Regions from separate parts of the Streptomyces sp. NPDC046939 genome, predicted to be linked through region 2. Evidence: riboswitches for the same ligand, from Rfam matches in the RefSeq annotation. Region 2 holds a riboswitch; each other region holds the start of a gene.
The links. A riboswitch is a leader RNA that binds a small molecule or an ion and turns the genes downstream of it on or off. The one in region 2 is predicted to bind thiamine pyrophosphate.
Positions count from the first base shown of each region.

Region 1: linked by a shared signal. The riboswitch ahead of thiO (glycine oxidase ThiO) and the one ahead of ABZ877_RS05760 (thiamine ABC transporter substrate-binding protein) in region 2 are both predicted to bind thiamine pyrophosphate.
Region 3: linked by a shared signal. The riboswitch ahead of ABZ877_RS35505 (cytosine permease) and the one ahead of ABZ877_RS05760 (thiamine ABC transporter substrate-binding protein) in region 2 are both predicted to bind thiamine pyrophosphate.
Region 4: linked by a shared signal. The riboswitch ahead of thiC (phosphomethylpyrimidine synthase ThiC) and the one ahead of ABZ877_RS05760 (thiamine ABC transporter substrate-binding protein) in region 2 are both predicted to bind thiamine pyrophosphate.

Region 1 covers NZ_JBEYWV010000056.1:18,511-26,120, reverse strand. Annotated here, with positions in the region: gene ABZ877_RS38575 (FAD-dependent oxidoreductase) at 35-1,198, opposite strand; TPP riboswitch at 1,428-1,541, shown strand; gene thiO (glycine oxidase ThiO) at 1,539-2,720, shown strand; gene thiS (sulfur carrier protein ThiS) at 2,717-2,917, shown strand; gene ABZ877_RS38560 (thiazole synthase) at 2,919-3,713, shown strand; gene pknB (Stk1 family PASTA domain-containing Ser/Thr kinase) at 3,795-5,690, shown strand; gene ABZ877_RS38550 (deoxyribonuclease IV) at 6,091-6,975, shown strand; gene ABZ877_RS38545 (sulfite oxidase-like oxidoreductase) at 7,001-7,610, opposite strand, start outside.
Region 2 covers NZ_JBEYWV010000004.1:51,042-58,651, reverse strand. Annotated here, with positions in the region: gene frr (ribosome recycling factor) at 1-270, shown strand, start outside; gene ABZ877_RS05770 (phosphatidate cytidylyltransferase) at 303-1,628, shown strand; gene rlmN (23S rRNA (adenine(2503)-C(2))-methyltransferase RlmN) at 1,741-2,847, shown strand; TPP riboswitch at 2,879-2,997, shown strand; gene ABZ877_RS05760 (thiamine ABC transporter substrate-binding protein) at 3,067-4,161, shown strand; gene ABZ877_RS05755 (iron ABC transporter permease) at 4,227-5,840, shown strand; gene ABZ877_RS05750 (ABC transporter ATP-binding protein) at 5,841-6,890, shown strand; gene ABZ877_RS05745 (maleylpyruvate isomerase family mycothiol-dependent enzyme) at 6,900-7,610, shown strand, end outside.
Region 3 covers NZ_JBEYWV010000045.1:9,355-16,964, reverse strand. Annotated here, with positions in the region: gene ABZ877_RS35520 (hypothetical protein) at 1-170, opposite strand, end outside; gene ABZ877_RS35515 (HAMP domain-containing sensor histidine kinase) at 312-2,261, opposite strand; gene ABZ877_RS35510 (response regulator transcription factor) at 2,248-2,970, opposite strand; gene ABZ877_RS35505 (cytosine permease) at 3,010-4,398, opposite strand; TPP riboswitch at 4,392-4,488, opposite strand; gene ABZ877_RS35500 (aspartate/glutamate racemase family protein) at 4,517-5,212, shown strand; gene ABZ877_RS35495 (hypothetical protein) at 5,234-5,629, opposite strand; gene ABZ877_RS35490 (DUF4097 family beta strand repeat-containing protein) at 5,798-6,541, shown strand; gene ABZ877_RS35485 (alanine--tRNA ligase-related protein) at 6,551-7,610, opposite strand, start outside.
Region 4 covers NZ_JBEYWV010000023.1:69,056-76,665, reverse strand. Annotated here, with positions in the region: gene ABZ877_RS24660 (LacI family DNA-binding transcriptional regulator) at 1-469, shown strand, start outside; gene ABZ877_RS24655 (metallophosphoesterase) at 696-1,775, shown strand; gene ABZ877_RS24650 (hypothetical protein) at 1,953-2,828, shown strand; gene thiC (phosphomethylpyrimidine synthase ThiC) at 2,895-4,673, opposite strand; TPP riboswitch at 4,666-4,830, opposite strand; gene ABZ877_RS24640 (YibE/F family protein) at 4,902-6,266, shown strand; gene ABZ877_RS24635 (SsgA family sporulation/cell division regulator) at 6,330-6,797, opposite strand; gene ABZ877_RS24630 (helix-turn-helix domain-containing protein) at 6,898-7,610, opposite strand, start outside.

The DNA.
Region 1 (7,610 bases), on a different contig from region 2:
GGGCTGACCAGGTGTTTCCGCCACCCTACGGGGATCAGGACGCGGCGGACTTCAGCGGCCGGGCGGGGTCGGCCAGCAGCTCCGGGTCGAGCACGGTGCCGGCCTCGATGAGCTTGCGCCCCTGGGCCAGGTCCCGGGGCTTGCCGACGGCGAGGACCGCCACCAGGGCTCCTTCGCGCAGCCAGCACACCGACCAGGCCGCGCCTGCCGGGTCCCCGCGCCACACGGTCGTGTCGGCGGCGCGGTGGTGGCCCGCGTACTGCACGAACCGCCCGAACTGCTCCGACCAGAAGTAGGGCACCGGGTCGTACACGGCCGGTGTCTCACCGATGATGTTCGCGGCGACGGTCCGGGGCCCTTGCAGGGCGTTGTCCCAGTGGTGGACGAGCAGCCGCTCGCCGTAGCGCGCCGAGGGGAAGGACGAGCAGTCCCCGACGGCGTAGACATCGGCCACGGAGGTGCGCAGCCCGGCATCGGCGACGACCTCGCGGTGCTCGCCCAGCTCGATGCCGGACCCGGCGAGCCACCCGGTGGCGGGCCGGGCGCCGATGCCGACGACGACGGCCCCGGCGGGCAGCCGCGTCCCGTCGTCCAGGGCCACGAACCCGGGCTCGACGTGCTCCACGCGCGCGTGGGTGCGCAACTGGGCCCCCGCGTCCGCGTACCAGGCCGCCATGGGCGCGGCGATCTCGGCGGGCAGCGCCCCGGCCAGCGGTCGCTCGGCGGCCTCCACGACGGTGACCCGGCAGCCGGCCTCGCGGGCGGCGGTGGCGAACTCGGCGCCGATCCACCCGGCGCCCACGACCACCACGTCACGCTGCTCGGCGAGGACGGGCCGCAGCCTCTCGGCGTCGTCGAGGGTGCGCAGCAGGTGGACGCCGGGAACGCCGTCCGCACCGGGCAGCCGCACGGGTTCGGCACCGGTGGCAAGGACGAGGACGTCGTAGGACACGGCCCCGTCGGCGGTGTCGAGTTCATGGTCACCGGGTCGCACACCGGTGACCTCGCGCCCCAGCTCCAGGGTGACGCCGAGGGCGGCGAAGTCCACGTCGAAGGCGGACCCCTCGGCCTTTCCGAGCAGGACGGCCTTGGAGAGCGGCGGCCGGTCGTAGGGCGGATGGGGCTCGGCGCCGATCAGCGTGACGGTGCCCGCGAAGCCCTGTTCGCGCAGGGCCACGGCGGTCTGCACACCGGCCATCCCCGCGCCGACGATGACGACGTGCCGCTGCCCCTGAGGTGTTCCGTTGCCGCTCGGTTGCTCGCTCACCGGATCACCTTAGGCGTCCGATCTTGCGTCGGTCAGCGGCACGGGCCACTCCCGCGCCGTGACGTCCTGCACACGTGTCACTGGTTTAGCGATCAAGCCGCCGTCCGCACCGACGACCGTACTTACTGAGGAGCGCGCCGGGCGGTTAGGGTGGCCGACGTAAAGCACTCGCGGGAGCCCGTACGCAGCGGGCTGAGAGGGAGGCTGGAGCGGCCTCCGACCGTACGAACCTGATCCGGGTCATGCCGGCGAAGGGAGGGGCTGGACGCCCATGTCGCGTATCCCCCAGTCAACCGACGTCCTGGTCGTCGGGGGCGGCATCATCGGTCTCGTCACGGCGTGGCGGACCGCGCAGCGCGGCCTCACGGTCGCGGTCGTGGACCCCGCGCCGGGCGGCGGGGCCGCCCAGGTGGCGGCCGGGATGCTGGCCGCGGTCACCGAACTGCACTACGGCGAGCAGACGCTGCTCGCCCTGAACGTCGAGTCGGCGCGCCGCTATCCGCGGTTCGTGGCGGAGCTGTCCGAGGCCACCGGCCAGGACCTCGGCCACCGCGCGTGCGGCACCCTCGCGGTCGCCCTGGACGCGGACGACCGGGCGCACCTGCGCGAACTGCACGCCTTCCAGCGGAAGTCGGGCCTGGAGTCCGAGTGGCTGTCGGGCCGCGAGTGCCGCCGCCTGGAGCCGATGCTCGCGCCGGGCGTGCGCGGCGGCCTGCGGGTCGACGGGGACCACCAGATCGACCCGAGAAAGCTCGCGAGCGCCCTCGTGACGGCCTGTGAGCGGGCGGGGGTGACCTTCCACCGCCAGAAGGCCGAACGCCTCTCAGTGATCCACGACAAGGCGCGTGGCGTGACCCTGGCGGACGGCACGGTGCTGGAGGCCGGCCAGACGGTCCTGGCGGCGGGCAGCCACAGCGCCTCGCTGCCCGGCGTCCCGGACGAGGTCCGGCCACCGGTCCGCCCGGTCAAGGGCCAGGTCCTCCGTCTGACGGTGCCGCCCCGGTACGCGCCGTTCCTCAGCCGCACCATCCGCGCCGTGGTCCGTGGCAACCACCTGTACCTGGTGCCGAGGGTCGACGGCGAACTGGTCGTCGGCGCCACGAGCGAGGAACTCGGCTGGGACACCACGGTCACCGCGGGCGGCGTCTACGAACTCCTGCGCGACGCCCACGAACTGGTCCCCGGCATCACGGAACTCCCCCTGACGGAGACCTGCGCGGGCCTGCGCCCCGGCTCCCCGGACAACGCCCCGCTCCTCGGCCCCACCGCCCTGCCCGGCCTGCTCCTGGCCACGGGTCACTACCGCAACGGCGTACTGCTCACCCCGGTCACGGGCGACGCGATGGCCCACGCCCTGACGACGGGCGAACTGCCGGAGGAGGCCCGCCCCTTCACCCCGGACCGCTTCCCCGCCCCCACCCGCACCCCGGCCACCTCGGAGCAGCCCGCATGAACGTGTCCCTGAACGGCGAACCGCGCGCGGTGGCCACCGGAACCACCCTGGAGGCGCTCGTGGCGACGCTCACCACCGCGCACTCCGGCGTGGCCGCGGCCCTGAACGAGACGGTCGTACCCCGCACCCAGTGGCGGGCGACAGAACTGACCGAAGGCGACCGCGTAGAGGTCCTCACCGCAGTACAAGGAGGCTGACATGGCGGACGACGCCTTCGTCCTCGGAGACACCACCTACTCCTCCCGCCTGATCATGGGCACGGGAGGCGCCCCCAGCCTGGAGATCCTGGAGCGCGCGCTGACCGCGTCCGGCACCGAACTCACCACCGTGGCAATGCGCCGCGTGGACGCGACCGTGCACGGCTCCGTCCTCTCCGTCCTGAAGAAGCTGAACATCCAGGCGCTGCCGAACACGGCGGGCTGCTACACGGCGGGCGAAGCGGTCCTCACCGCCCGACTGGCCCGCGAAGCGCTGGGCACCAGCCTGATCAAACTGGAGGTCATCGCGGACGAGAGGACCCTCCTCCCCGACCCGATCGAGACGCTGGAAGCCGCGGAGACCCTGGTGGACGACGGCTTCACCGTCCTGCCGTACACGAACGACGACCCGGTCCTGGCCCGCAAGCTGGAGGACGCCGGCTGCGCGGCGATCATGCCGCTCGGCTCCCCCATCGGCTCGGGCCTCGGCATCCGCAACCCGCACAACTTCGAGCTGATCGTGGAGCACGCGCGCGTGCCGGTGATCCTGGACGCGGGCGCGGGCACCGCCTCCGACGTGGCGCTGGCGATGGAACTGGGCTGCGCGGGCGTGATGCTCGCCTCGGCGGTGACCCGGGCGCAGAAACCCGTGCTGATGGCCGAGGGCATGCGGCACGCGGTGGAGGCGGGCCGCCTCGCGTACCGTGCGGGCCGCATCCCCAGGCGCCACTTCGCCGAGGCGTCGTCCCCCACGGAGGGCCGCGCACGCCTCGATCCGGAGCGTCCCGCCTTCTGACGGTCACAGCTCTGCTGCAGTCCGGGCCCGGTCCCGCAGCGGGAAGCGGCCCTGTCAGCCACCCCTCGTACACTCGCCTGCGTGGACACGACCCTTCAGGACCCGTTGCTCGGGCATGTGCTCGACGGCCGGTACCGCATCGACGCACGGATCGCGGTCGGCGGGATGGCCACGGTCTACCGGGCCGTGGACACCCGCCTGGACCGCGTGCTCGCGCTCAAGGTGATGCACCCCTCCCTCGCCACGGACGCGACGTTCGTGGAGCGCTTCATCCGCGAGGCGAAGTCCGTGGCCCGCCTGGCGCACCCGAACGTCGTGGGCGTCTTCGACCAGGGCGCCGAGGGCGCGTACGTCTACCTGGCGATGGAGTACATCGCGGGCTGCACGCTCCGCGACGTCCTGCGCGACCGCGGCGCCCTGCGCCCCCGCGCGGCGCTCGACATCCTGGAGCCGGTCCTCGCCGCGCTCGGGGCGGCGCACCGCGCGGGCTTCGTGCACCGGGACATGAAGCCGGAGAACATCCTCATAGGGGACGACGGCCGGGTGAAGGTGGCGGACTTCGGCCTCGTCCGCGCGGTGGACACGGTCACGAACACCACCGGCACCCTCCTCGGCACGGTCTCGTACCTGGCCCCGGAGCAGATAGAGGACGGCACGGCGACCCCCGGTGTGGACGTCTACGCGTCCGGCGTGGTCCTGTACGAGATGCTGACGGGCAGCAAGCCGCACACCGGCGACACCCCGGCCCAGGTCCTCTACAAGCACCTGCACGAGGACGTGCCGCCCCCTTCCGCAGCCGTGCCCGGCCTGCCGGCGGCGCTGGACGCCTTGGTGGCGACGGCCACCGCGCACAGCCCGCAGGCCCGCCCGCACGACGCCGTGGAACTCCTGGCCCACGCGCGCGAAGCGCGGGCAGCGCTGACGGAACCGGAACTGGACACCGCGCCCCCGCAAGCCATCGAGACGCCGCACGCGGGAGCGGAGGACCGCACAAGCGTCCTCCCCCGAGCGGTAGAGCCACCCCCGGAAACCCGAACCAGCCGCCTGCAATCCCCACCCCCACTGCCACCCCACTCCTCCAGCACAACCAAACCCCGGCGCGCCAGGTTCGCGATCATCGCCGCGCTGCTCCTGATCCTCGGCATCGGCTCGGGCGTCTGGTACATCAACTCGGGCCAGTTCACGAAGGTCCCCCCGCTGCTGGCCAAAACAGAGGCAGAAGCGAAGAAGCGGCTGACGGACGCGGGCCTGCACCCCGCCGGCAAAACCACCTACGCGTACAGCGACACCTACAAGCGCGGCACGGTCATGAGTACGGACCCGGAGGCGAACGCCCGCATCCGCGACGACGGCACGGTGAAGCTGACCGTGTCCAAGGGCCCCAAGACGGTGAAGATCCCCGACCTGGAGGGCACCCGCCTCGCCACGGCCAGAAGCGACCTCGAAAAGCGCGGCCTGAAGCCGGGCATGGTCACCAAGGAGTTCAGCGAGGACATCGCCAAGGGCTCCGTGATCAGGACGGACCCCAAGGCCGACTCGACCCGCACCTCGGGTTCCGCGGTGGCCCTGGTCGTCTCCAAGGGCGCCCCCGTGGACGTCCCCGACGTCACGGGCGAGTCCGAGGACGACGCGGTCGCCGACCTCGAGGACGCGGGCCTCAAGGCGGAGATCGCCCCCACCCGCGTCACATCCGACGAGGACAAGGGCGACGTGGCCCGCCAGTCCCCGAGCGACGGCCAACTCTCCGAGGGCGACACGGTCACCCTGACGATCTCGAAGGGCCCCCCGCTGATCGAGGTCCCGGACGTAGAGGGCATGAACGTCGACGAGGCCCACGACACACTCGAGTCCGCCGGCTTCAAGGTCGACGAGGACCGCGGCCTCCTGGGCCTCTTCGGCGACACGGTGAAAAAGCAGTCGGTAAACCCGGGCGACAAGGCCCCAAAGGGCTCAACAATCAAGATCACGATCCGCTAGCCCCATCGGCGATCACCCGCGTACAGGACGAAAGGGGCTGGCGACTGGCCCCTCTCGTCTCGTGCACGTCTGACCCCCGCCGTCACGGCCACCGGCGGTCAGGCGCGTACTAGACGAGGGGGACGGGCCGCCGACCGTCACGACCGCCAACGGTCAGGCGCGTACGAGACGGGAGGGGGCGGTCGGGGTATGTGCGCGCGCAGCACTCGCGCGCGCGGTGAGGGCGGCCAACGCAAGCGGCGATGCCGGCAAGATGGCGAGCACGGACATGCCCCGGGCGGCCCCGGACCCACCCCCGCACCTGTCGGAGCGAGACGGATGGCCGCCAAGGAGGGCCCAGACGGCCACCCTCCCTTCGTCGCGTGACCGGCAGGCCCGAACCCATGACACCCTGGACAGGGTGAACACCCGCAGACCCCGCAATCCCGTCGGCGGCCACGTCCCGGTCGCCGGCGGCCTGGCCACCGTAGGCCTCCAGTACGCCCAGGACGTCAAGGCCGAGACCGTCCAGGTCTTCGTCGCCAACCCGCGCGGCTGGGCCACACCCCCCGGCAACCCGAAGCAGGACGACGCCTTCCGCGCCCGCTGCGCCGCCGAGGACATCCCGGCCTACGTCCACGCCCCGTACCTGATCAACTTCGGCTCCCACACCGAAGCCACCGTGGAGAACAGCGTCGCCTCGATGCGCCACTCCCTGCGCCGCGCCCGAGCGATCGGCGCCCTGGGCGTGGTCGTCCACACGGGTTCGGCGACGGGCGGCCGCGACCGTTCGGTGGCGCTGGCCCAGGTCCGCGCCCACCTGCTCCCGCTCCTGGACGAGCTGGACCACGAAGACGACCCGTTCCTCCTCCTGGAGTCGACCGCGGGCCAGGGCGCGTCCCTGTGCGCCCGCACCTGGGACTTCGGCCCGTACTTCGACGCCCTGGACCACCACCCGAAACTGGGCGTCTGCCTGGACACGTGCCACATCTACGCGGCGGGCCACGACCTCGCGGGCCCGGGCGGCATGAAGCAGACCCTGGACCTGCTCGTGGACACGATCGGCGAGGGCCGCCTGAAGCTCATCCACGCCAACGACTCCAAGGACGTCGTGGGCGCGCACAAGGACCGCCACGAGAACATCGGCGCGGGCCACATCGGCGCGGAACCGTTCCGGGAGCTGATGACACACCCCGCGACGGAGAACGTCCCGCTGATCGTGGAGACCCCGGGCGGCAAGGAGACGAACGCGACGGACATAGCGCGCCTGAAATCACTCCGGGGCGAACAGGCCCCGAACCAGTAGGCCCCGAACCGAAACGCCCCGAACCCTAGAGCTCAGGCCCCTCCCCGGGAACCTCCTGATAGGAGTACCGCTGCTCCCGCCACGGATCCCCCACGTTGTGGTACCCGCGCTCCTCCCAGAACCCCCGCCGATCCGCGGTCATGTACTCCACACCCCGCACCCACTTCGGCCCCTTCCAGGCATACAGATGGGGCACGACGAGCCGAACGGGGAACCCGTGCTCGGCGGTGAGCAGCTCCCCGCCCTTGTGCGTGGCAAAAATGGTCCGCTCCGCGGCGAAGTCGGCGAGCCGCATGTTGGAGCTGAACCCGTACTCGGCCCAGACCATGACATGTGTGACGGCGGGGTCCGGCGGCGCGAGCTCGAGGATGGTGGAGGCGCGCACGCCACCCCACTCGGCCCCGAGCATGCTGAACTTGGTGACGCAGTGCAGGTCACCGACGACGGTCGCGTAGGGGAGGGCCGAGAACTCCTCGTGGTTCCAGCAGTGCTTGCCGCCGTCGGCGGTAGCCCCGAAGACCCGGAACTCCCACCGCTCGGGCCGGAACTTGGGCACGGGCCCGTAGTGCGTGACCGGCCAGCCGCGCTGCAGACGCTGCCCCGGAGGAAGCTCCGGCTGCACTGCTCCTCCAGAC
Region 2 (7,610 bases):
ATCATCCGAGTGACGTTCCCCGAGCTCACCGAGGAGCGCCGCCGCGACTACATCAAGGTCGCCAAGACCAAGGCGGAGGACAGCAAGGTCTCCATCCGCTCGGTCCGTCGCAAGGCCAAGGACGCCATCGACAAGGCGATCAAGGACGGCGACATCGGCGAGGACGAGGGCCGTCGCGGCGAGAAGGAACTCGACGACACCACCGCCAAGTACGTGGCCCAGGTGGACGAGCTGCTCAAGCACAAGGAAGCCGAGCTGCTCGAAGTCTGAGCGAGCGCGGAACATCGAGGTTCGAGGAATCCGTGAACGACTCTTCCTGGGGGGCGCCGTCCGGGCCCGGGTACGCGGGGCCGTCCGGCCAGGGGCCCGCCCATGGGCCGACCGGTCAGGGGCCCGCGCGTGGTCAGGGGCCCGGCCACGGCCAGGGGCCCTCGTACGGCCAAGCGCCCTCCTACGGGCAGGGACCTTCGTACGGGCAGGGGGCCGTCTACGGCCAGGGCCACCCGTACGACCAAGGGCGTCCTCCGGCGGGTCCCGCGTACGAAGGGCAGGCGGTTGAGGAGACTCGGCCCATGCCCATCGTGCCCGATATGCCCGACGTGCCCGCCGGTGGCGGGGACGGGGAGCAGGACGCCGACCGGGGGGCCGCTCGGGTGAGCGGCCCCTTGTACCGCGACGATCCGGTTCCGCAGCCGCCGCAGGAGCCTCTGCCGGCCTCTTCGCCCCAGCAGCCGCAGCGGCCCCAGCAGCCGCAGTCGTCGCACACACAGGCGCCGCAGTCGTCTTCGCGGCGCGCGGAGCCGCCGAAGGCGAAGAAGAGCGCGGGCCGGGACCTCGGCGCGGCCATAGGGGTCGGCGTCGGACTCGGCGTCGTGATCATCGCGTCGCTCTTCGTCGTCAAGGCCGTCTTCGTCGGCGTGATAGCGGTCGCCGTCGTCGTCGGCCTGTGGGAGCTGACCTCCCGGCTCCAGGAGCGCAAGAGCATCAAGGCGCCGCTCGTGCCGCTCGCCATCGGCGGCGCGGCGATGGTCGTCGCCGGATACGTCCGCGGCGCCGAGGGCGCCTGGGTGGCGATGGCGCTGACCGCGCTCGCCGTCCTGGTGTGGCGGATGACGGAGCCGCCCGAGGGCTATCTGAAGGACGTGACGGCGGGCGTCTTCGCCGCGTTCTACGTCCCCTTCCTCGCCACCTTCGTGGCGATGATGCTCACCGCGGACGACGGGGCGTGGCGCGTCCTGACGTTCCTGATCCTCACCGTGGTCAGCGACACCGGCGCGTACGCCGTCGGCTGGCGCTTCGGCAAGAACAAGCTCGCGCCTCGCATCAGCCCCGGCAAGACCCGCGAGGGCCTGGTCGGCGCGGTGGCGTTCGCCATGGTGGCCGGCGTGCTCTGCATGGAGTTCCTGGTCGACGACGGAGCCTGGTGGCAGGGGCTCGTCCTCGGCGTCTGCGTCGCCGCCAGCGCGACCCTCGGCGACCTCGGCGAATCCATGATCAAGCGCGACCTCGGCATCAAGGACATGGGCACGCTGCTCCCCGGCCACGGCGGCATCATGGACCGCCTGGACTCCCTGCTGCCGACGGCACCGGTGGTCTGGCTCCTCCTGGTCCTGTTCGTGGGGTCCTGACCCGGGCGTCTCTCCTGTTTACGGGCTCCCGCCTCTTGGCGGGGGCCCGTTTCCGCGCGCTGAAAAGCGGGATTCCCGACGGGCCTGCGACGCGTGCGACACTGGATGAGCCATGCCTAAGCCCGGAGAACTCACTTTCGTCGCCCCCCGCGGAGCCAAGAAGCCGCCGCGGCACCTTGCCGATCTTTCGCCCGCCGAGCGGAAGGAGGCTGTTGCCGCGATCGGTGAGAAGCCGTTCCGCGCCAAGCAGCTCTCGCAGCACTACTTCGCGCGGTACGCGCACGACCCCGCGGAGTGGACCGACATCCCCGCCGGGTCGCGCGAGAAGCTGCGGGAGGCGTTGCTGCCCGAGCTGATGACCGTCGTGCGGCACCTGTCGACCGACCAGGACACCACCCGCAAGACGCTGTGGCGGCTGTTCGACGGGACGCTCGTCGAGTCCGTGCTCATGCGCTACCCGGACCGGGTCACCATGTGCATCTCGTCGCAGGCCGGGTGCGGGATGAACTGCCCGTTCTGCGCCACGGGGCAGGCCGGGCTCGACCGGAACCTGTCGACCGGTGAGATCGTGCACCAGATCGTGGACGGGATGCGGGCGCTCAGGGACGGCGAGATCCCTGGTGGGCCGGCGCGGCTCAGCAACATCGTCTTCATGGGGATGGGCGAGCCGCTCGCCAACTACAAGCGGGTCGTCGGCGCCATCCGGGCGCTCACCGACCCCGAGCCGGACGGGCTGGGCCTTTCGCAGCGCGGTATCACCGTGTCGACGGTCGGGCTCGTGCCGGCCATCCACCGCTTCGCCGACGAGGGGTTCAAGTGCCGCCTCGCCATCTCGCTGCACGCGCCCGACGACGAGCTGCGCGACACCCTCGTACCGGTCAACACCCGGTGGAAGGTGCGCGAGGTCCTCGACGCCGGGTGGGAGTACGCCGCCAAGTCCGGGCGTCGGCTGTCGATCGAGTACGCCCTCATCCGCGACATCAACGATCAGGCGTGGCGTGGGGACCGGCTCGGGCGGCTGCTGCGGGGCAAGCCCGTGCATGTCAATCTCATCCCGCTCAACCCGACGCCGGGGTCGAAGTGGACCGCGTCGCGGCCCGAGGACGAGAAGGCGTTCGTCGAGGCGATCGCCGCGCACGGGGTGCCCGTCACCATCCGGGACACCCGTGGCCAGGAGATCGACGGGGCGTGCGGTCAGCTCGCCGCGACCGAGCGGTAATCTGAGGTCCGGCACCACTCACCACATCTGCATATTCCGACAGGGGAGCGCCACAGCGCTGAGAGTGCGGCACCGGTTCACACCGCAGGCCGCAGACCCTCTGAACCTCGCCCGGGTCATTCCGGGTAGGAAGTTCGGTCACCACTCATGCTGTTGCGCCCTGCCCGGGAACCTCCGGGCGGGGCCGCGTCTTCTCCTGGTCATTCCAGGAGGAATCCGATGAGCACCACCATCAGCAAGAAGAAGACGTGCCTGGCCCTGGCCGTGGGCGTCGCTCTTGTCGCTCTTTCCGCCTGCGGGTCGTCCGGCGACGGCGGCTCGGGCGACTCCAAGACCGTCACCCTGGTCAGCCACGACTCCTGGGCCGTCTCCAAGAACGTACTGAAGGACTTCGAGAAGAAGTCCGGGTACAAGGTGAAGGTCCTGAAGGACGGTGACGCCGGGCAGGCCGTCAACAAGGCGATCCTGTCCAAGGGCAATCCGCAGGGCGACGTCTTCTTCGGCGTCGACAACACCCTGCTGTCCCGCGCGATCGACAACAAGATCTTCACGCCGTACAAGGCCGAGGGGATCGAACGGGTGCTGAGCGAGTACCGGCTCGACATCCTGTTCGGCAAGTACAGCGTCACGCCCATCGACACCGGCGACATCTGCGTCAACTACGACAAGAAGTACTTCGAGCAGCACAAGCTGGCGCCGCCGTCCTCCTTCGCCGATCTCGCGAAGCCGCAGTACAAGAACCTGCTCGTCACGGAGAACGCCGCCACCTCCTCGCCCGGCCTCGGCTTCCTGCTCGGGACCGCCGCGGAGTACGGCGACGACGGCTGGCAGGGCTACTGGAAGAAGCTCGTCGCCAACGGGGTGAAGGTCGTCGACGGCTGGGACCAGGCGTACAACGAGGAGTTCAGCGGCAGCGCGGGCGGTAAGAAGGCGGGCGGCGACCGGCCACTCGTCGTGTCGTACGCGTCCTCGCCGCCCGCCGAGGCGATCTACTCCGACCCGCAGCCGAGGACGTCGCCGGTCGGCGTCGCGACGAAGACGTGCTTCCAGCAGGTCGAGTTCGCGGGGCTGCTCGACGGGGCGAAGAACGAGAAGGGCGGCAAGGCGCTCCTGGACTTCCTCATCTCCAAGGAGTTCCAACAGGACATGCCGCTCAACATGTTCGTCGACCCGGTGACCGAGGACGCCCACGCGCCCGCCGAGTACACCAAGTACGCCGTGCGCGTCGCCGACCCCGAGTACATGAGCCCGCGCAGGATCGCCAAGAACCGTGACAACTGGGTCAAGTCGTGGACCTCGCTCGTAAGGAAGTAGCACCCCCGACGCGGCCCCGGGCATCGCGCGGGCGCTCCTCCGGGGGCGCCGCGCGGCTCGGTCTCATGGTCGTGCCTGTCCTTTTCTTCGCGGTCTTCTTCGCGTACCCGGTCGTCGCCATCGTCCGCCGTGGGCTCCTCGTCGGCGGCGCCTGGCAGTTCGGGCGGATCGGGGACGTGCTGGCGGAGTCGGACATCCGGCACGTCCTGTGGTTCACGGTGTGGCAGGCGCTGGCGTCGACCGCCCTTACGTTGCTGATCGCGTTGCCCGGCGCGTATGTGTTCGCGCGGCTCGACTTCCCCGGCAAGCAGGTGTTGCGGGCGGTCGTCACCGTGCCGTTCGTGCTGCCGACCGTCGTCGTGGGGACGGCGTTCCTGGCCCTGGTCGGGCGGGGCGGGCTGCTCGACGAGCTGTGGGGCGTGCGGCTCGACACCACCGTGTGGGCGATCCTCGTCGCGCACGTCTTCTTCAACTACGCGGTGGTGGTCCGGACCGTGGGCGGGCTCTGGGGGCAGCTCGATCCGCGTCAGGAGGAGGCTGCGCGGATGCTCGGCGCCTCGCGGTTCGCGGCGTGGCGCCGGGTGACGCTGCCCGCGCTCGGCCCGGCCGTGGCGGCGGCGGGGCTGATGGTCTTCCTGTTCACCTTCACGTCGTTCGGGGTCGTGCAGATCCTCGGCGGGCCGGGCTACTCGACCCTCGAAGTGGAGATCTACCGGCAGACCGCGCAGATCTTCGACCTGTCGACCGCCGCCGTCCTCACGATCGTGCAGTTCGTCGCGGTCGGGCTCATCCTGGGCGTGCACGCCTGGAGCGTGCGCCGGCGCGAGAGCGCGCTCCGGCTGGTCGACGCGGCGCACACGGCGCGCAGGCCGCGCGGGGCCGGGCAGTGGGCGCTGCTCGCCGGGGTCCTCGCCACGGTCGCCGTGCTGATCCTGCTGCCGCTCGGCGTGCTGATCCAGCGCTCGCTCGACGCGCCGGGCGGGTACGGGTTCGCGTACTACCGGGCTCTCGGCGACTCCGACGGCGGGACCTTCCTCGTACCGCCGATCGACGCCGTGTGGAACTCCCTGGAGTACGCGCTCGCCGCCACCGGGATCGCCCTCGTCGTCGGGGGGCTCGCGGCCGCCGCGCTGACCCGGCAAGCGGGACGGCTCGTGCGCGGGTTCGACGCGCTGCTGATGCTGCCGCTCGGGGTGTCCGCCGTGACCGTCGGGTTCGGGTTCCTGATCACGCTCGACAAGCCGCCGCTCGACCTGCGCGCGTCCTGGATCCTGGTGCCGCTGGCCCAGGCGCTGGTCGGCGTGCCCTTCGTCGTACGGACCATGCTGCCGGTCCTGCGCGCCGTCGACGGGCGGCTGCGGGAGGCCGCCGCCGTGCTCGGCGCCTCGCCCCTGCGGGCCTGGCGGGAGGTCGACCTGCCGATGGTGCGGCGGGCGCTGCTCGTCGCGGCCGGATTCGCGTTCGCCGTGTCGCTCGGCGAGTTCGGGGCGACCGTCTTCATCGCGCGGCCCGACAACCCGACACTGCCGGTCGCCGTGGCCCGGCTGCTCGGCCGCGCCGGCGACCTCAACTACGGGCAGGCGATGGCCCTCTCGACGGTCCTCATGATCGTCTGCGCCGTCTCCCTCCTGCTGCTCGAACGCATCCGGCCCGCGCGGGCCACGACCGGGGAGTTCTGAATGGCGGCCATGCTCGCACTGGACGACGCGACCGTACGGTTCGGGGGGCGCGCGGCGCTCGACCGCGTGGACCTGGAGGTCGCCGAGCACGAGATCGTCTGCGTGCTCGGGCCGAGCGGCAGCGGCAAGTCGACGCTGCTGCGGGTCGTCGCGGGGTTGCAGCACCTCGACTCCGGGCGGGTGCTGCTCGCCGGGCGCGACCAGGCGGGTGTGCCCGCGCACAAGCGGGGCGTGGGGCTGATGTTCCAGGACCACCAGTTGTTCCCGCAGCGGGACGTGGGCGGCAATGTCGCGTTCGGGCTGCGGATGCACGGCGCCGGCAAGGCCGAACAGCGGGCTCGCGTGCGGGAGTTGCTCGAACTCGTCGGGCTGCCCGGCGCCGCCGACCGTGCCGTCGGTGCGCTCTCCGGCGGTGAGCAGCAGCGCGTCGCGCTGGCCCGCGCGCTCGCGCCCCGGCCGCGCCTCCTCATGCTCGACGAACCGCTGGGCCAGCTCGACCGTTCGCTGCGCGAGCGCCTGGTCGTCGAACTGCGGGAACTGTTCGGAGAGTTGGGCACCACCGTGCTCGCCGTCACGCACGACCAGGGCGAGGCGTTCGCCCTCGCGGACCGGGTCGTCGTCATGCGGGACGGGCGCATCGCCCAGTCCGGCACGCCCCTCGACGTGTGGCTCCGTCCGGCCGACGAGTTCGTGGCTCGTTTCCTCGGGTTCGACAACGTCGTGGAGGCGACCGTCTCGGTCTCCGGTGACGCCGCGGACACTCCGTGGGGCAAGGTCCCGGTCCCGGCAGGGGCGGCGCGGGGCCCCGGGAAGATCCTCGTACGGCCCGCTGGCGTACGGCTCGTCGACGCCGCCGACGCCCAGTTGACCTGCACCGTCGCCGCCCGCACCTTCCGGGGTACGCACGTCGCGCTGCACCTGCAACCCGAGGATGCGCCCCGGCTCGAAGCGGCCTGCGCGCTGCGCGAGGCGCCGGAGCCGGGTGCCGAGGTCGGCGTGGCCTTCGACGCCGCCGAAATTGTGGTGCTGGGCGGGGGACCGGCTACGTAGGGTCGGCGCATGACGACATCCGCGCGCACCCCACAAAGCCAGCTCTCGCACGACCGTTTCTGTACGGAGATCGTCGCGCAGGCCGACCTGTTGAGGGCGCACATCGACGGCGCCGATCTCTCCGTGACCGTGCCGACCTGCCCGGACTGGACCCTGCGCCAGCTCGTCGAGCACGTGGGCCGCGCACACCGCTGGGCCGAGGCGATGGTCCGTACGCGGGCGAGCGAGCAACTGGACGAGAACGACCTGCCGGACAGCGCCCCCGCGGACGACGACCCCGCCACGCTCGCCACCTGGTTCGGCGACGGGGCCCGGCGCCTCGCGGACACCCTGCGCGCGGCAGGGCCCGACACCGCCTGCTGGAGCTGGGCCTGGCAGCAGGACTCCGGGTTCTGGGCGCGCCGGATGACCCACGAGACGGTGATCCACCGGGCGGACGCGGCGCTCGCCGCCAAGGCCGAGTACGACGTGGCGCCCGAGATCGCCGCCGACGCGATCGACGAATGGCTGCGGATCGTGCGTTACGTGCAGGACGTCGACGCCAGGGACGGCGCGCAGGAGTTGAAGGCGGGCGGTCGCACGCTCCACCTGCACGCGACCGACACGGCACCGGAGTCGGCCGCCGAGTGGCTGATCGAACTGGGCGACGAGGGAATCGTCTGGCGGCGCGAACACGGCAAGGCGGACGTGGCGCTGCGCGGGCCCATGACCGACCTGCTG
Region 3 (7,610 bases), on a different contig from region 2:
TTGTCGGCCTTCTCCGCCGCCGGCGCATCGCTCGCGACGGGCTTCGGCGTCGTGTCGGAGGCGAGCGCGGCGCCGGCCGGGGCGAGCACCCCGGCGGTCACGGCCGCCGTGACGACGGCGGTGCGCACGGCGGAGCGGCGGGGCCGCCGGTGGGAACCTCGGTGGGACATGCGGAAAACTCCCTTGCCTGGACTGCCTGACAGGCACCGCCGGTCGGCGGTGCGGTGCCGACCGCGGGCGTCGCCCTTGATCGGCAGGCCCAGGCTCGCGCGGAGTTGTGAAGAAGCTGTCAGACGGCTGTCTTCATCGCATCAGGAAGCGGCCGGACCCGCGACGGGCAGCCGCAGCGTGAAGACCGAGCCCTCGCCCTCCGTGCTGGCGGCGGTCGCCGAACCCCCGTGCGCCTGCGCCAGTTTGCGGACGATGGACAGGCCGAGGCCGCTGCCGCCGGTGCGCCGGTTGCGGGACTTGTCCGCGCGCCAGAACCGGTCGAAGACGTACGGCAGGTCCGCCGCGGCGATGCCGCTGCCGGTGTCGGCGACCTCGACCAGGATCTCGTCCCCGCCGCCGTCGGCGCGGGCCCGCAGGGTGACCGTGCCGCCGGGGCCCGTGTGCCGTATCGCGTTCGACACGAGGTTGGCGACCGCCTGGCGCAGCCGTACGGGGTCCGCCCGCAGCTCAGGGAGCGGGGCCTCGGGACGGCACACCGACAGGGTGACGGCCGCCGTCTCCGCGCGCACCTGGTGCGCCGTGGCCACCTGGCCGAGCAGCTCCTCCACCCGCACCGGCCGCGGGTGCAGCCGCAGCGCGTCCGCGTCGGCCGCCGCCAGGTCCTGGAGGTCGTCGATGAGGTGCTGGAGCTGCACGGCCTCTTCGAGGAGCGAGTCGATGAACGCCGGGTCGGGGTCGGCGACACCGTCCTGCGCCGCCTCCAGCCAGCCCCGGATGGTGCTCAGCGGGGTCCGCAGCTCGTGGGCGACGTCGCTGACCATCGCCTTGCGCTGCTCCTCCAGGCGGGTGCGGTGGGCCGACATGTCGTTGAACGCCGCCGCGAGTCTGCCGATCTCGTTGTCCGTCGTCACCGGCACCGGCTGCGTCTCGCGGCCGTCCTTGAGCCGCTGGGCGGCGCCGGTCAGCGCGTACAGGGGGCGCACGAGGCGCCTGCCCGCCAGGACGGACGCGCCGACGGTCAGGGCGAGGACGAGCGCGGCGACGCCCGTGATCTTCGCCGTGTTGCGGGGTGAGAGGTCGAAGCCGGGGACGGTCGCGCCGCCCTGGTCGCCGATGAAGAGGAGCGCGGGCGCGGCGACGTAGGAGGTGAGCTGTTCGCGCCGGGCCGTGCCCACGCAGGTGGCGACCGTACGGTCGTCCTGCGCGGTCTCGGCCGGGGCGGGCGCCGGTACCGGGCGCGGGACCGTGTCCTGGGCCGCCGCGGCCTCCTCGGCGGCCGCCCGTTTGGCCGCCACCGCGCGCGGTGCCTGCTGCCAGGTGAGGTCCAGGGCGAGGTCGACGCGGTCGTGGCCCTGCCGCCGCAGGCAGGAGTTGGTGAGCCGGGTCAACGCGGTGAGCGCCTTGCCCTCCGTCCTGGTCGGCCGTTCGAGGATGCCCGTCGCGCACTTGTAGTAGCCCGGGTCGTCGGTGGCGCCGGAGCCGACCGGTTCCACCGCGGGGCGTCCGCTCGGGCCCACGACGACGTCGGCGGCGATGCCGAGCGAGCGCAGGCACGCCTTGTTCCGCTCGGCGATGCCGTGCAGGGTCTTGCGCTCCGCGCCGGGCAGCTTGAACGGGCCGACCGCGCGCGCGTCGATGCGGTCCGTCGCCGCGTCCTGCGTCCCGGCCCGGGCGGAGGCGAGCGCCGTGTCGACGGAGAGCGGGTCGACGGTCGCGGACGCCTGCGCGGGCAGGGTGCGCGGCGGCGTGCTGCCCGCCGAGTCGGCGAGGGGTGCGCGCCTTAGCGTGGTCAGGGTGATGTGGCGGCCGGTGGAGTCGGCCAGGTCCCGTACGACGGTGCCGACGCCGTCCCAGCGGGGGTGCGTGGCGGCGTAGCCGAGGAGGGTGTCGTAGATCCGTGTGTCGTCGGCGAGGTTCTGGCCCTGCTCCTGCTTGATGGCGCCGGACGTGGTCTGCACGGCGAGCCAGGCCGTCGCCGCGACCGAGCAGGTGGCGACGAGGACGGAGACGGCGAGGAGCCGCCCGCGCAGGCTCTTGCGCAGCGGGGGCCGGTCCGTCCGCGGCCCGTCGGCGGTCCTACGCCGACGCATCGCGGGCGCCCTTGTCCGGGTCCGTCAGCTTGTAGCCGACGCCGAAGACGGTGAGCAGCCGGACGGGGCGGCGCGGCTGCGGCTCAATCTTCTTGCGGAGGTTCATGACGTGCACGTCGACGGTGCGGTTGCTGATGTAGCGGTCGAAGCCGTGCAGTTCGGCGAGGAGCCGCTCCCTGCTGAAGACCCGGCCCGGCTCCGCCGCCATCGCCGCGAGCAGCCGGAACTCGCCCGGCGTGCACTCGACGGCCGCCCCGTCGACGGCGACCTCGTGCCGGTCGGGGTCGACGACGAGCGCGCCGACGGTCAGCCGCGCCGACGCCGGGCCGGTCGCGCCGCCCCGGCGGGTGCGGCGCAGCAGGGTCCGCACCCGTGCCATCAGTTCGCGCGGGCTGTACGGCTTCGTCATGTAGTCGTCGGCGCCGAGGTCGAGGCCGAGCAGCAGATCGTCCTCGGTGGAGCGCGCGGTCAGCATCAGGACGGGGATCTCCCGCGCCTCGGCGCGCAGCACCCGTACGACGTCGAGCCCGTCGGTCCGCGGCATCATCACATCGAGGACGAGCAGGTCGGGCTCGCCCCGCCGGATCTCCTCGATGGCCTGCCGCCCGTCCCGTACGACGGTGACGGCGTGGCCCTCACGCTCCAGGTAGCGGCGGACCAGCTCGGCCTGTTTCTCGTCGTCTTCGGCGACCATGACGTTTGCGCACACCCCGCAGATCGTAGGCGAGGTGCGGGAACACGTGTCCGGTCAGCTCGCGCGCGACCGGAACGGGGCGTACACGAGCAGCGCCGTGCCGAACGCCACGTAGTAGCCGAGATCCGCGCCGTGCAGCGCCTCGGCCACCGGGCCGACGTACAGGGACGTGTTCATGAACGGGACCGTGGCGGCGAACGCGGCGAGGAACGCGACCAGGGCGGGGACGACCGGCCGGCGGCGGGACGACTCGCCGGCCAGGTCGACGGGGGCGCCGCGCCGGGCGCGGGCCCGGGCCAGCCAGTCGACGAGGACGACCGCGACGAAGCCGGGGATCCAGTAGCCGACGAAGAGCAGGACGTTCTGGAAGCGGGCGGCGGTGTCGGCGGCGTGCATCCACAGCACCAGCGGGAAGCCGAGCGCGGCGGCCAGGGCCGCGGCGAGCGGGCGGGGCAGGCGGGCGCCGACGACCTGGAGGGCGAGCGAGCCGCTGTAGTCGTTCATGGCGTTGCTGCACAGCGCGGCGAGCGCCACGGCGAGGAGCCCGACCGAGCCGACGACCCCGCCGCCGAGCAACGTGTCGACACCTCGCGCGGTCTGGTCGGTGAAGACGGAGGCACCCCACAGGCCGAGCGCCTGCACGGCCGTGAAGGAGACGACGACACCGGCGAGCGTGCACCAGAACATCCGGACCGGGGAGGTGGTGCGCGGCAGGTAGCGGCTGAAGTCGCTGGCGTACGGGGCCCAGGAGAGGGCCAGGCTGAGCGCGATGGTGGTGGTCAGCGCGAACGCGCCCGCGCGGTCGGCCCCGTGGACGCTGCCGTGCCCCGCCGGGGTGACCCCGGCGTCCGCGAGCCGCAGCGCCAGGGCGCAGAACGCGACCGCGAGGACGGCCGTCATCCACTGTTGCAGGCGGTGGATCGCCTCGTAGCCGAGCGCGCCGAACGCGCCCTGCGCGGCCATCATCACCAGCGCCCCCAGCCAGAACGGCCAGCCGCACAGCCGGGCGAGCGCGTCACCGCCGAACAGGCCGATCAGCGCGTCCCAGGCGATGGAGGACAGCCACTGCAAGGTGCCGGGGACGACGACGCCCCGGCCGAACGCCAGCCTGGCCAGCGGCAGTTGACCGGCCCCGGTGGCGCTCCCCCACGTCCCCAGGTACGCGGTCGGTACGGCGCCCAGCACCGTGCCCAGGACCACGGCGGCGAGCGCGGTGCCGAAGTCCAGGCCGAGCGCGGCGCCGACGGTGCCGGTGAAGACACCGCTCATGGTCAGATTGGGCGCGAACCACACGGTGAACAGGCGCCCGGCACCGCCGTACCGGTGGCTCTCGGGAACGGGCGCGATCCCCCGCGCCTCGGGGCGCCAGTCACCGGGGGCGGCGGGCATCCGCCCGTCGAAGGCGGCCTCGCGCGGCTGCGTGGAAGCGTGCGGCATCGACATCTCGCTGACATCCCTCCGCCAGTGCTAACTGGTTCAGGTTCTACGGGTGTGATCTCAGCCCCGCTTCTCGGGGCACCCCGTGTCGGGCAGTACCGGAGCGCACCCTACCCTGTCGGCCATGAGGACCATCGGCTTGATCGGCGGCATGAGCTGGGAGTCGACCGCCGAGTACTACCGGCTGCTCAACGAGCTGACGCGGGACCGGCTCGGCGGGCTGCACTCGGCGCGGATCGTGCTGTACTCCGTCGACTTCGCGGAGATCGAACGGTTGCAGGTCGCGGGCGACTGGGAGGAGGCCGGCCGCGTCCTCGGCGCGGCCGCCCGGAGCCTGGAGGCGGCCGGCGCCGATCTGCTGCTGATCTGCACCAACACGATGCACAAGGTCGCCGACCAGGTGCGGGCGGCGACGTCCGTACCGCTGCTGCACCTCGCCGACGCGACGGCGGACGCGGTCCGCGCGGCGGGCGCGAAGCGGGTCGGGCTGCTCGGCACCGCGTTCACCATGGAGCAGGACTTCTACCGGGGCCGCCTCGCGAGCCACGGCCTCGACGTGCTCGTCCCGGACGAGGCGGGCCGCGCGCTCGTGCACCGGGTGATCTACGAGGAGCTGTGCCTCGGCATCGTCCGGGACGCCTCACGCGCCGCGTACCAGGAGGTCATCGCGGGGCTCGTGGCGGCGGGCGCGGAGGGCATCGTCCTCGGCTGCACGGAGATCGAGCTGCTGATCGGCGCCGAGGACAGCCCGGTCCCGGTCTTCCCGACAGCACGGCTGCACGCGGAGGCGGCGGTACGGGAGGCGCTGCGCGACGGCTGATGCCGAGCGGTTCCGCGTGGGTCAGGGTGCTGGTTCTCCCAGTTCCTCCGGGGTCGACGGGTGGCATGCCTTGATCGCGTCGGTGAGGGTGGCGTGGATGCCTCCCCTGAGGCGGTCCGCGCCCGCCGCTCGTAGCGCGGAGCGCGCCGCGGCGTGGGCGACCAGGGCGACGGAGCCGGCGTCCGGCGCGCCCTCCGTCCCCAGGGCCGTGCCGACGAACTGCCGCACCGCGCCGGTCGTGCAGTGCTCGACGCCCCTGAAGTCGAGCACGAAGAGGCGCTGACCGGTGTCCGTCATACGGCCCAGCAGCCCGCACAACTCGGCGGCCACGGCGTCGTCGAACGTCCCGGCGACATCGACGACCAGGACGTTCCCGGTCGCCCAGCGCGCCGGGAAGGTCACCCGCGCTCGCTCCATCCTCGGTCCTTCGGTCCTCGGGCCGCGCATGCGCGGCGGCTCGTGTGCGGGGGCGCCTACCCCGGCCCGCACAACCGCACGCCCCCATCATGCGGCGCCACGGAAGCTCCGGGACAGGCGCGTGCCGGGGCCGGTGCGGGGCAAGCGGCCGGAATGAAGGCAGCGACGATGACATCCGCCCGGCGCCTGGCGGCCGCGGTGCTCGGCCTCGCGACCGTTCCCGTCCTCGCGGGGTGCGGCGGGGGCGACGGCCACGCCTCGGCGCGGGGCGCCGAGTTGGCCGCGTCCGACCTGCGGCTGACCATCACCACGGACAACGGTGTGCGGCTGCGCCCCACCGACGGCGACAAAGTAGGCGTCGACAGGGCCGTCGCCCACCACTGGTCACGCCACGACGACACCCGCGTCCTCGACCTGAGCTGCCGCGACCGGGAGCAGCCGGGCCGGCCGTGTCCGCGTATGCCCGAGATCCAGGTCCCCGCCGGCACGGCCGTGACGGTCACCGCCCGCAACGCCGGGATCGACGCCGCGGGCCTGACCGGCCCCCTCGACCTGACCACGGTGAACGGCGATGTGACGGTGGCCGATTCCGGCGCGGGCAAGGCGTCGCTGCGCCTCGCGACCCGCAACGGCTCCGTGCACACCACCTCCGTACGCGCCTCGGCCCTCGGCGCGCGCACGGTCAACGGCGATGTCACCCTCGACTGCGCGACCGCCCCGCGCCGGGTCTCGGCGCGTACGGTGAACGGCTCGGTCGACGTCGCCGTGCCGCATGACGCCCCCGGCTACCGGGTGGACGCCACGACGGACCACGGCCGCCCGGCGGTCACGCTGCCCGCCGCCACCGACGGCTCCGCGCCCACGATGACGCTGGCGACCGTCAACGGCGACGTACGCGCCGACCGCCTGTAGGGCCTGCTCCTACCCTTCCTCCGAGCGCAGGCTGAGCACGAGGTCGCGCGGCAGGCCGTGCGTGTCGTGCAGGTAGTGCAGGTCGTCCTCGTCGAGCGGCCCCTGGAAGCGGGGCCGGGCGAGGACCTGACGTCCCCGGGTCAGGAGTCGGCCGAAGCGGCGTTCCTCGTCGAGGAGCACACGCCGCACCTCGTCCGGGTCCGTCGACTGCCGGAAGTGGTCCAGGGTGTGGTGCACCAACTCCTGTGGGAAGTCGTCGAGTCGGCGTGTGGAGTCGTCGCGCCAGAGCACGGTGAGGGCGCGGCGCAGCAGACGGCGGAGGACGTAGCCGTGCCCCGTGTTGCCGGGCCGGACGCCGTCGGCGATGACCACGACGGCCGAGCGCAGGTGGTCGGTGACCAGGCGCCACGAGGGCTCGTCCAGGGTCCACACGCGGGGCAGTTCGCGGCGCCAGGGGTCGAACACGTCGCACTCGTAGACCGAGTCCTTGCCCTGGAGGAGGGAGACGAGGCGCTCCACGCCGAGGCCGGTGTCGACGTTGCGCTGCGGCAGCGGGACGAGGGTGCCGTCGGGCAGGCGGCGGTGGCGCATCATCACGTGGTTCCACACCTCGACCCAGCGCTCGTCCTGGGTGGGCGTGGAGCGCGGCGGGGTGTCGCCGGTCCACAGGAAGATCTCCGAGTCGGGTCCGCAGGGCCCCGTAGGCCCGTTGGACCACCAGTTGTCCTCGACGGTGAACTCGACCGGAACCCCGCGCTCCTCCCAGACCCGCAGGGAGCCGGTGTCCCGTCCGACCTGTCCGTCACCGCCGAAGACAGTGGCGTGGAGCAACCCCGGGTCGACGCCGAGCCCTTCGGTGAGCAGGTCATGGCCCCAGGCGAGGCTCTGCGGGCCTTCGTAGTCGCCGAGCGACCAGGTGCCGAGCATCTTGAAGACGGTGAGATGGGTGGGGTCACCGATCTCGTCGACGTCGGTGGTGCGCAGGCACCGCTGTACGTTGACCAGGCGCCGCCCCTGTGGATGCGGCTTCCCCTCCAGGTACGGGGTGAGGGGGTGCATGCCCGAGGTG
Region 4 (7,610 bases), on a different contig from region 2:
CCACCTGTCCACCTCCGCCTATCTGCATTGGTGCGAGCGGATCGGGCAGGAGCCGGTCTACGAGTCCTACCCGGCGCACGACCCGTGCGCGGGCGCCGTCGCGGCCGACCGGCTGCTCGCCCGCCCCGACCGGCCCGACGCGGTCTACGGCCTCTTCGACCCCAACGGCACCGACCTGCTCGCCGCGGCCCGCCGCTACGGGCTGCGCGTACCGGAGGACCTGCTGCTGGTGTGCTGCAGCGAGTCGACCGTGTACGCGACGACCGAGCCGCCCATCACGACCCTGTCCCTGAAACCGCGCCGCATCGGCACAGCCGTCATCCAGCTCCTGATCGACGCCATCGAAGGCGTCGATTCGGACCAACCGGTCGAACAGGTCATACCGACAGAACTCATCGTGCGGACCTCCTCGCAGCGCCGCCCGCAGCGCACCACGGTCAGCCCGCCCCGCTCCCCGGGGCAGGGCTGACCGGCCCCACTCGCCCTCCCGACCCGTTGCAGCCGCCACGGACGAGAGGAAAAGTCCACACCAATTCGGGAGAAAAGTGTGGCGAACAGCCGCCCGTCACCGATTCACCACCCCTGGTGCATCACACAGCACGAGCCGCATTCCTATGATGGGCGGACGACACCGCGGGCCGCTGCGACCAGGCAGTCCGATCCGGTGCACAGGCGGCGCAATGGTGGAGGGGTCGATGACTCAGGGGGCCGGTCAGGGACCCGCAGCGCGCACGGAGACGCTGCGTGACTTCCGCGTGCCCGCGTACGTCCATGACGTACCGGCGAACGTGCAGCCGACCACCCCCGTCCCCGACTCCCCCGAGCCGGCGCAGTACCCCGACGGTTACACGCCGACCGAGCGCGACCTGCCCGTCATCAACCGGGGAGACACCGTGCAGATGGACACCGCCGCGACCGCCGCACCGGCGCCCAGGGCCGGTGACGAGAAGGGGCCGCTGTACGTCGTCGGTGACGTGCACGGCTACCTCGACGAGCTGCTCGCGGCGCTCCGCGAGAAGGGCCTGGTCGACGCGGACGGCGCCTGGATCGCGGGCAACGCGCGCCTGTGGTTCCTCGGCGACTTCACCGACCGGGGACCCGACGGCATCGGCGTCATCGACCTCGTGATGCGGCTCAGCGCCGAGGCGGCCGCCGCGGGCGGCTACTGCAAGGCGCTGATGGGCAACCACGAGCTCCTGCTCCTCGGCGCGAAGCGGTTCGGCGACACGCCGGTCAACTCCGGCGCGGGCACCGCCACCTTCCAGGCGGCCTGGCTGCTCAACGGCGGGCAGAAGTCGGACATGGACCGCCTCCAGGACGTGCATCTGCAGTGGATGTCCCGGCTCGACGCGATCGAGATCGAGGACGACCACCTGCTCATGCACTCGGACACCACCGCGTACCTGGACTACGGCGACTCCATCGAGGCGGTCAACGACACGGTCCGCGAGACCCTCACGCGCAATGACGCGGACGAGTGCTGGGACGTGTTCCGCAAGCTGACCAAGCGCTTCGCGTTCCGCGACGAGGAGTCGGGCCCCGGTGCCGTACGCGAACTCCTCGGCACCTACGGCGGCTCGCGCGTCGTGCACGGCCACAGCCCCATCCCGTACCTCCTCGGCGAGGTCGGCACCGAGGACGCCGACGGCGAGGAGAGCGGTCCCGTGGTCGAAGGGCCTCATGTCTACGCGGGTGGGCTCGCCATCGCCATGGACGGTGGCGTCACCATGGCCGGAAAGCTGCTGGTCCAGCAACTCCCCATGCTTGACCGCTAGTTCTCTGGGCAGGCGCCGTGGACGGAGCGTCGCGCGCGCGGGGGCGAATTTCGAAAACTCCCTGTCACGGCGTGCTGTGACCGCTCTACCATCGGCGTATCCGTAGCAGGCTCCCCTCCGTTTCTGCCCGACGGCTCGTAACCATGCGGGCCACCAAGCCCTACGGAGCATCGGGGGATGCACATGAACAGCGCTCCGCATTTGCTGAACGAGGACCGCCCCGAGTTCGAGCGGATCCTCGATGAGGCGCTGCGTACCGCACCCAACCGGCCTGAACTCGCCGCCGTGGGCCAGCGGCTCAACCCCGAACAACTGCGCACCATGGCGTTGAACGCCGCCGCACTGATCAGCACGGCGGCGGCCACCGAGTACGAGCACTACACCAAGGTCCGTGACGAGCTGCGCTCCGCTCCGCAGCCCGTCCGTCCGCTACGTGAAGGAGGCACCTCCAGCTCGTCCGAGTCCGGCGGCAGCTCCCTCGGCTTCGCCGCCACGGTGGGTGAGGTCGCGGAGACCACGGGGCCCGGTGTCGCCGCGGTCGCCGTCGTGCTCGCCCCGGTCCTCGCCGGGACGGCGGCCGCCATCTTCCTGCTGGTCGGCTACATCCTGAAGATGCTCAACCCGCCACCGGACTTCGCCGACACCCTGCTGTCCGTCGGCTGGGTCTTCGGCGCGCTCACCGCGGCGGGCATCCTCGTCGCCGCGGTCTGCCTGCTCCTGACGGCCCTGCGCAACGGATCGACGTCGCTCCACGCAGGCGCGTACGGCGAGGCCAGCGAAGAGGTGAGGCGCGCCAGGGAAGCCTGGGGCGAGGCGCTCCTCGAGCGGGGCATCCTGCCGTTCCTGCGGGACGCGCAGGAACGGACCGCCCTCGGCGGCGGTTCGCTGAGCGGTGGCGGCGGCTCCACCGGCCGCATGCCGCAGCTCGGCTACAACAGGCCCGGGTTCAGCAGCCCCGACGGCGGCGGCACCGCCACGGGGCAGCGTGCCGGGTTCTCCAGCCCGGATTTCTCGAGCCCGGACTTCGGGGGCCCCGAGCACCAGCCGGACTGAGACCGGGGTACAGGGCTCGGGGCGCACGGTGGCGGCCCCGAGCCCGTCGTCATGCGCGGACGCCGGTCAGTCGGCGAGCGGCAGATAGACGCGGTTGCCCGCCTCGGCGAACTCCTTCGACTTCTGTTCCATGCCGGCCTCGACCTCGGCCCGCGTGGTGCCGTGCTCGCGGCGGATGTCCTGCGAGATCTTCATCGAGCAGAACTTCGGGCCGCACATGGAGCAGAAGTGCGCCGTCTTCGCCGGTTCGGCGGGGAGTGTCTCGTCGTGGAACTCCCGTGCCGTGTCCGGGTCGAGCGCCAGGTTGAACTGGTCCTCCCAGCGGAACTCGAAGCGGGCGTCCGAGAGCGCGTCGTCCCAGTCCTGCGCGCCCGGGTGCCCCTTGGCGAGGTCCGCCGCGTGCGCCGCGATCTTGTACGTGATGACGCCGGTCTTCACGTCGTCGCGGTTGGGCAGGCCGAGGTGCTCCTTGGGCGTGACGTAGCAGAGCATCGCCGTGCCCCACCAGGCGATCATCGCGGCCCCGATCCCGGACGTGATGTGGTCGTACGCGGGCGCCACGTCCGTGGTCAGCGGACCGAGCGTGTAGAACGGGGCCTCCTCGCAGATCTCCTGCTGGAGGTCGATGTTCTCCTTGATCTTGTGCATCGGGACATGGCCCGGGCCTTCGATCATGGTCTGGACGCCGTGCCGCTTGGCGATCGAGTTGAGCTCCCCGAGCGTCCTGAGCTCCGCGAACTGGGCCTCGTCGTTGGCGTCCGCGATGGAGCCGGGGCGCAGCCCGTCGCCGAGCGAGTACGTGACGTCGTACGCCGCGAGGATCTCGCAGAGCTCCTCGAAGTGCTCGTAGAGGAAGCTCTCCTTGTGGTGGGCGAGGCACCAGGCCGCCATGATCGAACCGCCGCGCGAGACGATGCCGGTCTTGCGGTTGGCGGTCAGCGGGACGTACGGGAGCCGGACGCCGGCGTGCACCGTCATGTAGTCCACGCCCTGCTCGGCCTGCTCGATGACGGTGTCCTTGTAGATCTCCCAGGTCAGCTCCTCGGCCTTGCCGTCGACCTTTTCGAGGGCCTGGTAGAGCGGCACCGTGCCGATGGGGACGGGGGAGTTGCGCAGGACCCATTCGCGGGTGGTGTGGATGTTGCGGCCGGTGGAGAGGTCCATGACGGTGTCGGCGCCCCAGCGGGTCGCCCACGTCATCTTCTCCACCTCCTCCTCGATGGACGAGGTGACGGCGGAGTTGCCGATGTTGGCGTTGACCTTCACCAGGAACCGCTTGCCGATGATCATCGGCTCGATCTCCGGGTGGTTCACGTTGGCGGGCAGCACCGCGCGGCCCGCCGCGATCTCCTCGCGGACGGTCTCGGGTGCGACGTTCTCCCGGATGGCCACGTACTCCATCTCCGGGGTGATCTCGCCCCGCCTGGCGTACGCGAGCTGGGTCACGGGCTCGCCGGTCCTGCTGCGGCGCGGCTGGCGGGGGCGGCCGGGGAAGACCGCGTCGAGGTTGCGCAGACCGCCGCGTGGCGAGGTGTGCTTGATGCCGTCGTCCTCGGGGCGGGCGGGGCGGCCCGCGTACTCCTCGGTGTCGCCGCGGGCGATGATCCAGTTCTCCCGGAGCGGTGCGAGCCCCCTGCGCACATCGGTGTCGACGGTCGGATCGGTGTACGGGCCGGAGGTGTCGTACAGCGTGACGGCCTGGCCGTTGGTGAGATGCACCTGTCGGACCGGCACCTTGAGGTCCGGGCGTGAGCCCTGGATGTACCCCTTGTGCCAGCCGATGGACTTCCCGGCCTCCGGCTCAGAGCCGTTGGAGGCAGGCGTGCGTGTGTCCGTTGTGGTCATGAGACCTACTCCCTACGCCGGCATTACCCGGTAACAGGTTCGGCGGTCGACGCAGCGGTGTTCGTCGGCGGTGTTTCACGCTGTTTCACGTGAAACACGCATGGACGAAGGTCAGCGCCCTCTCAGCCCGGTGCTCCGAGCTCCCGCGTGTGCAAAGGTGCCTCCACGCTAGCGGCAGTTCGGACGCGTTGAACAGAGGGCCCCTGTCGCTCTTGCGATGATCGGGCGGTGACCACGACGCAGCAGCCCCCGCCTCCGCCGCCCCAACCGCCGCATGGGCCCGGCCCCTCAGGGTCAGGGCACGGCCCGGGCGGACACGGCCACTCGCACAGTCATGGGCCCGCCACGCCCGTCTCACAGCACCTGCGCAAGGTCATCGCGGCGATCCTGGTGCCGTTCTCCGTCGCCGTCGTCGTCGGCCTCGTGGTGCTGTGGCCGGGCGGGGCCCCCGACCACGAGCGCACCGGTGTCGGCTTCGACCGCCAGACGCAGCAGGCCACCGTCGCCCGGGTCGAGAAGGTGGACTGCAAGTCCGTGAACGCGGCGGGCTCCGCCACCCAGGACCCGTCGGGTGCGCCGACGCAGGGCCGGGCCTCCGGTACCTGCGAGAAGGCGACGATCCGGGTCGCCACCGGCAAGGACACGGGTCGTACGTTCACGGAGATCATCCAGCCGGACTCGCCACGGCAACTGCGCGAGGGCCAGAAGGTGATCGTCGCCTACGCGCCGGACGCGCCCAGGGAGTTGCAGTACTCGGTCACCGATGTGGACCGCAAGATCCCCATGGCGCTGCTCGCCGGGATCTTCGCCCTGGTGGTCGTCGTGGTGGGCCGCATGCGCGGCGTCATGGCGCTGGTCGCGCTCGCGGTCAGCTTCCTGGTGCTGACGCTGTTCATCCTCCCGGCGATCCTCCAGGGCTCGAACCCGCTGGTCGTGGCCGTCGTCGGGGCGAGCGCCATCATGCTGATCGCGCTCTACATGTGCCACGGGCTGACGGCCCGTACATCGGTCGCCGTCCTCGGCACCCTCGTGTCACTGCTGCTCATCGGCGTGCTGGGATCGCTCTTCATCGGCTGGGCCGCCCTGACGGGCAACACGGACGACAACACCGGCCTGATCCACGGCCTGTACCCGGACATCGACATGAGCGGCCTGCTGCTCGCCGGCGTCATCATCGGGTCGCTGGGCGTGCTGGACGACGTGACGGTCACGCAGACGTCGGCGGTGTGGGAGCTGCACGAGGCCAACCCGACGATGGGCTGGCGCGGCCTGTACCGGGCGGGCATCAGGATCGGCCGCGACCACATCGCGTCCGTCGTCAACACCCTGGTCCTCGCGTACGCGGGCGCGGCGCTGCCGCTGCTCCTGCTCTTCTCGATCGCGCAGAGCAGCGTCGTCGACGTGGCCACCAGTGAGCTGGTGGCCGAGGAGATCGTGCGCACGCTGGTCGGTTCGATCGGCTTGGTGGCGGCGGTGCCGGTGACGACCGCGCTGGCCGCACTGGTGGTCTCCGCCGACCGTCCGACGTCCGGCGGGCGGCCCGCGCGGACCGCTCCTGGACGTGGTGGCGGCGGTCGACGACGCAAGCGCTGAGCGGCGCGGAACGGCTCGGGTGCACCGCGCCGCACAAACGTCACATCGTCAACTGCTGGTTGATCAACCCGCGTTCTGCTCCTCGGCGAGGATCCGGTCGAGCGCCTCGTCGAGTTCGGCCTCGTAGTCGGCCAGGGACTGCTCCTGACCGAGGGGGACGAGCTTGTCCGTACGGTCGAGGAACGCCACCAGCGGGGCGACCCCGGCCCGGAACAGGGCGTGGTCACCGCCCACTTGCAGCCGGATGTGCACCTCCGTCGGCAGCTCGTCGGCGCCGCCGCCTCCCGCGCTCTCCACGGGCAGGATCCGCACATCACCGTCGCCCGTGGCCCCGTTGACCCCGTCGACCAGGAGTTCACGGCCGAACGCCCAGGTCACAGGCGCGTCGCCGGGGAGATGGAAGGTGAGGCGCACGGCGTACGGATCAGCCGACTCGTACCGCAGCTCCACCGGGATGCGGAACGAGAGCTCCTCGGAGACGAGGAAGCTCATCATGACCTCTGCTTGCACTGCTTCTACCGACTCGCGCATCGCCTACCCCGTCAATGTGACGTCGATTGGCCAGGAATGACCATCCTGACGCTGCTGGCATCTTGCTCAACGTACACGGGGGATTACAAGGAGTGAGTTTTCACATGCTGATAGAGAAGGCGAGTGTCCCTACGAGACGGCCGATCTCGTCCTGCAAACGATGTGCGAGGGGCAGCAGTCTGTCCGCCTGATGGGCGGGGAGGGAGACGGCCACCGCCGCTGCGGTCGAGCCGATGGTGACGGGGAACGCGGCGCAGGCCGTGCCCAGCGCGTACTCCTGGCGTTCGATGAGCGGTTCCATGCGTCCCACCGTCCGCAGCTTGCGCAGCAGGGTCTCGTTGTCCGGAACCGAGTACGGGGTGAGGGCATGGGCCGGGTAGCGGTCGAGGTGGTCGCGGCGGGCCTCCTCGCTGAGCTGGGAGAGCAGGCACTGGCCGATCGCGTGCGCGTGGCCGGTCGCGGCGAAGTCGGCCCACTCGGCGACGGCGGGGCTGGCCGGGGTGTCGGCGACGGAGACGATCTCGATCTCGCCGTCGCGGTAGATCGCGAAGTAGACGGGCACGCCGAGCGTGTCCCGCCAGTGGCGCAGCGCGTCAGTGATCATGCCGCGACGATTCTGCTGAGCTGCGCCGCTGCTCAGCCGCTCGATCGCGTCCCCGAACAGGAAGACACCCCTGTCCTTGCGGAGGTAGCCCTCGTGGGCCAGCGTGCGCAACAGGTGGTAGGCCGTGGGGAGGGCGACCCCGGCCTCTCGGGCGAGCTGCTTGGCGGGAGCCCCCTCGCCGTGGGAGGCGACCGCCTCGAGCAGCCGCA